2 regions of the Allobosea vaviloviae genome follow, and region 2 is predicted to be linked to the other one. Evidence: predicted binding sites of a transcription regulator. Region 2 holds the regulator's gene; the other holds the start of a gene.
What was found. Region 2 encodes HrcA, which represses chaperone genes, less so after heat shock. Its sites were predicted from a motif close to GTTAGCACTCNCNNNNNGNGAGTGCTAAC; they were not measured.
Positions count from the first base shown of each region.

Region 1: a site for HrcA is predicted at 1,228-1,256, ahead of groES (co-chaperone GroES). Genes of this name have one in related genera too.

Region 1 covers NZ_CP017147.1:2,590,292-2,592,745, reverse strand. The annotation lists gene BHK69_RS12075 (LysE/ArgO family amino acid transporter) at 1-113, shown strand, start outside; gene BHK69_RS12070 (PaaI family thioesterase) at 116-583, opposite strand; gene BHK69_RS12065 (MarR family winged helix-turn-helix transcriptional regulator) at 650-1,105, opposite strand; gene groES (co-chaperone GroES) at 1,324-1,611, shown strand; gene groL (chaperonin GroEL) at 1,659-2,454, shown strand, end outside.
Region 2 covers NZ_CP017147.1:1,844,307-1,846,760, reverse strand. The annotation lists gene BHK69_RS08620 (ankyrin repeat domain-containing protein) at 1-470, opposite strand, end outside; gene hrcA (heat-inducible transcriptional repressor HrcA) at 515-1,585, opposite strand; gene rph (ribonuclease PH) at 1,931-2,454, shown strand, end outside.

The DNA of each region.
Region 1 (2,454 bases), 750 kb from region 2:
GCGCGCGCTGGCTGCGCCCGTTCTTCGCCAAGCCGTCAGCATGGCGGGCCCTGGAGGCCGCCATCGCCGCCACGATGTGGATGATCGCGGCCAGGCTGGCGCTGAGCACCTGATCTCAGCCGCGCAGCACCATGCAGGTCTCGGAGCCATGCGCGAGCAGCTTGCCGCGCGCATCGGTCAACCGGCCCTCGCTGGTGATGACGCTGCCGCCGCGATGGATCAGCTTGCCCTCGCAGCGCACCGTGCCGCTATCGGGCATGACCGGGCGGACATAGTTGAGCTTCATCTCCAGCGTCGTGTAGCCCTCGCCCGCCTTCAGCGTGGTGTGCGCGGCGCAGGCCATGGCGGAATCGAGGATCGTCGCCGTCCAGCCGCCATGGATCGTGCCGAGCGGATTGAAGAAGCGCGCCGAGGGCTTGCCGACGAAGACGACGCGCCCCTCCTCGACCTCGACGAGATCGAGATCCATCGCCTCCGCGATGGGCGGGCCGGGATGGCGGCCCTCGACTATACCGCGCAGGAAACCGAGCCCGTCCTCGGCGAGCAGCACGTCCCGCGTCACCACCCCGAACTTGCGCGCCATCGCTGCCTCCGGCCTATTGTGTAGATACACGATAAGTGGCGAAAGGGCCGCCGGTCAAGCCGCGTCTCAATCCGCCAGGCGTGCGACGCGGCGCAGCGCTTTCAGGCCCTCGCGGGTTTCGCTCCAGCGCTCCTTGCCGAGCCCGCCCGCGATCCGCTCCTGCGCCGCTTGCCAATAGGGGATGGCGGCCTCGATCGCCGCCCTGCCCTTTTCGGTGACCGCATAGACCGAGGCGCGGCCCTTGCACTCCACGGGAACGATCAGCGCCTCGGCCGCCAGCAATTGCAGATTGCGGGTCAGCGAGGTGCGCTCCAGGGCGAAGCGCTCGGCCAATTCGGTGACGGAGCGCCAGGCGCCGGTGCTCAGAGCCGAGAGCAGCACGAACTGCGTGATCTTCAACCCGCTCGGGCGCATCGCCTCGTCATAGGCGCGCGTCACCGCCCGCGCGGTCATGCGCACATGCAGCGCCACGCAGGAACGGGCGATATCGTCGAGCCGGGGATCGGGCGCGTTTGTCGTCATCTCGCCATGCTAGCGTGTTCAACCAGCTTTGGCAGCAAGCCTCCGGCGTCACGCCCGCGTTCACTTTAAGGCGGGATGATTTCTTGACTCTCCGGGGGGACGCGCCTATCTCCGCGCCATCGGTTAGCACTCTACATCCGAGACTGCTAACAGGTGCCCATCGCGGGTTCTTGAGATTGCGCCCGCATCGAAATTAGATCCAAGAGGAAGACAGAACCATGAAGTTCCGTCCGCTGCATGACCGCGTTGTGGTCCGTCGCCTTGATGGCGAAGAGAAGACCAAGGGTGGCATCATCATCCCCGATACCGCCAAGGAAAAGCCCCAAGAGGGCGAAGTCATCGCCGTCGGCCCGGGCGGCCGCGACGAAGCCGGCAAGCTGACCCCGCTGGACGTCAAGAAGGGCGATCGCGTCCTGTTCGGCAAGTGGTCGGGCACCGAGGTCAAGATCGATGGCCAGGATCTCCTGATCATGAAGGAATCCGACGTCATGGGCGTCATCGGCTGAACGCCAAGCGACCGCCCATCCCCGTTTTCATGTAAGGAGTAGCTCTTATGGCTGCCAAAGACGTCAAGTTCTCCACCGACGCACGTGACCGCATGCTGCGCGGCGTCGAAATCCTCAACAACGCCGTCAAGGTCACGCTCGGTCCCAAGGGCCGTAACGTCGTGATCGACAAGTCGTTCGGCGCCCCGCGCATCACCAAGGACGGCGTCACCGTCGCCAAGGAGATCGAGCTCGCCGACAAGTTCGAGAACATGGGCGCCCAGATGGTGCGCGAAGTGGCCTCGAAGCAGAACGACGCCGCCGGCGACGGCACCACGACCGCCACCGTTCTCGCCGCCGCCATCATGCGCGAAGGCCTGAAGTCGGTTGCCGCCGGCATGAACCCGATGGATCTGAAGCGCGGCATCGATCTGGCTGTCGAAGCCATCGTCGCCGACCTCAAGAAGAACTCCAAGAAGGTCACGACCAACGCGGAAGTCGCGCAGGTCGGCACCATCTCGGCGAACGGCGACGAGTCGGTCGGCAAGATGATCGCGACCGCGATGCAGAAGGTCGGCAACGAGGGTGTCATCACCGTCGAGGAAGCCAAGACCGCCGAGACCGAGCTCGACGTCGTCGAGGGCATGCAGTTCGACCGTGGCTATCTCTCGCCCTACTTCATCACCAACGCCGAGAAGATGGTCGCCGAGCTGGAAGACCCCTACATCCTCATCTTCGAGAAGAAGCTGTCCTCGCTCCAGGCGATGCTGCCGATCCTCGAGGCCGTTGTTCAGACCGGCAAGCCGCTGCTGATCATCGCCGAGGACGTCGAGGGCGAGGCTCTGGCCACGCTCGTCGTCAACA
Region 2 (2,454 bases):
TGGCGCGGGCCGCCATCACCGAGGATCACGATTTCCAGCAGGCAGGTCCAGCCGAGATCATTGACGTGATCGAGGTCGATGCCGCTGGTCAGCAGCAGCTTCACGGCCTCGACATGGCCGCGCTCGCAGGCAGGAATCAGGGCGTTGCCACCATAGCGGTTGCGGATCGTCAGGTCGGGCTTGCGCGGCAGCATCACTGCTATGATCTCGGCACGTCCCAACGCCCCGGCCAGGAGCCAGGGCGTGTCGCGATTGGCGGCCTGCGTATTCGGGCTCGCACCGGCATCGAGCAAGGCCTTGGCGGTCGCGACATGGTTTCCGGCAACGGCCAGCAGAAGGGCGGAGCGACCCTGCGCATCCTGGGCTTCGAGCGGAGCGCCGGCCACGATGAGCCGAGCCACCTCGTCGGTGCGTCCTGCGGCTGCGGCATCGATCAATGCAGGCCCTGCAGCAGCGGCGGGACTGATCATCAGCGACACACCCAAAACGGCCGCCAGCCAGGCGGCCGCCCCCCTCACCGTCCGCTGTCGAGCAGGCGCCCGACCACCTTGGCGGTATAGTCCACCATCGGCACGATGCGGGCATAGTTCAGCCGCGTCGGGCCGATGATGCCGACGACGCCGACGATGCGCTGCTCCGCGTCACGGAAGGGTGCGGCCACCATCGAGGAGCCCGACATCGAGAACAGTTTGTTCTCGGAGCCGATGAAGATGCGCACGCCATCGCCGGCCTCGGCTCGGGAAAGCAGATCGATGACATCGGTCTGCGTCTCGAGATCGCCGAAGAGCAGGCGGATGCGCTCGAGATCCTCCTGCGCCTTCAGATCCTCCAGCAGATTGGCCTGGCCGCGCACGATCAGATGGCGGTCGGTCGAGGGACCCGACGAGGTCGCGATCCCGCTCTCGACGAGCTTGGCGGTCAGCGCATCGAGCTCGCTTTCCATCTCAGCGCGATGCTCGGCGATCTCACGGCGCAGATCGCCCAGCGTCTTGCCCATGATGCGGGCGTTGAGGAAATTCGCGGCCTCCGTCAGCGCCGAGGCCGGCAGGCCGGGCGGCAAGGCAAGCAGCCGGTTCTCGACCGTGCCGTCATCGGCCACCAGCACGACGAGCGCACGAGCGGGATCGAGCCGGACGAATTCGATATGCTTGAGGCGGGCATTGGCCTTGGTGGTGACGACGACGCCGGCGCCGCGCGAGAGACCCGAGAGCAGGGCCGAGGCCTCTGTCAGCGTCGCATCCAGCGTGCGATTGGTGGCGGCCGCCTTCATCTGCGCCTCGATGCGGGTGCGCTCGTCGGAGGTGAGATTGCCGACCTCCATCATCGCATCGACGAAGAAGCGCAGGCCTCTTTCCGTGGGCAGGCGCCCCGCAGAGGTATGCGGTGCGTAGATCAACCCGGCGAGTTCGAGATCGGTCATGACGTTGCGCACAGTCGCGGGCGACAGCGTCATCGGCAGCAGGCGGGCGATGTTGCGCGAGCCGACCGGCTCCCCGGTGGTGAGGTAGCCGTCGATGATCTGACGGAAAATCTCGCGCGAGCGCTGATCGGTCTCGATCAGGCCGCCGGGGGATTCAGGGCGCATCGGCGTGTGAGCACTCATTTCGGCTGAAAACGCGGGTTCGACATGGGGTTATTGTCGGCTTGGACCTGAGAAGGATCAAGCGGAAACGGTAAATGAAGAGCGCGGGGAACCCTTCTCCCACGAGGAGAGGAGGGGCGCGCCAGTCTCGGGCGGAGCCAGGGCTCGCGGAACCCTTCTCCCCGTCAAAGTCGGCTGTTGCCGACTTTGACACTTTGGGTTGCCCATCTCGGGCAAGCCCGAGATGGGTGGAAGAAGGGAGAAGCGTCGCGAAACCCGGCTCCCAACCTTGCCGCCCCCGGCTCAACCGCTTACAAGCCGCCAACTTCGAACAATCAGGATGCTCCCATGCGACCCTCCAAACGCGCGGCCGACGAAATGCGCAAGGTCACGCTCGAACGCGGCGTGGTGCGCTATGCCGAGGGCTCCTGCATGGTCACCTTCGGCGAAACCCGGGTGCTCTGCGCCGCAACGGTGGAAGAAAAGGGTCCGCCCTGGCTGCGCGGCACCGGCAAGGGCTGGGTCACCGCCGAATATGCGATGCTGCCGCGCGCGACGCATGAGCGCAATCGCCGTGAGGTCACCTCCGGCAAGCCGTCGGGCCGCACACAGGAAATCCAGCGCCTGGTCGGGCGCTCGCTTCGCGCCGTGGTCGACCTGACCGCGATCGGCGAGCGCCAGATCGTGGTCGATTGCGACGTGCTCCAGGCCGATGGCGGCACCCGCACGGCCTCGATCACCGGGGCGTGGGTCGCGCTGCATGACGCACTGAAATGGATGGAGGGCCGCTCGATGCTGAAGGGCTCCAACCCGCTCAAGGACCATGTCGCAGCGATTTCCTGCGGAATCGTCGCCGGCAATCCGGTGCTCGA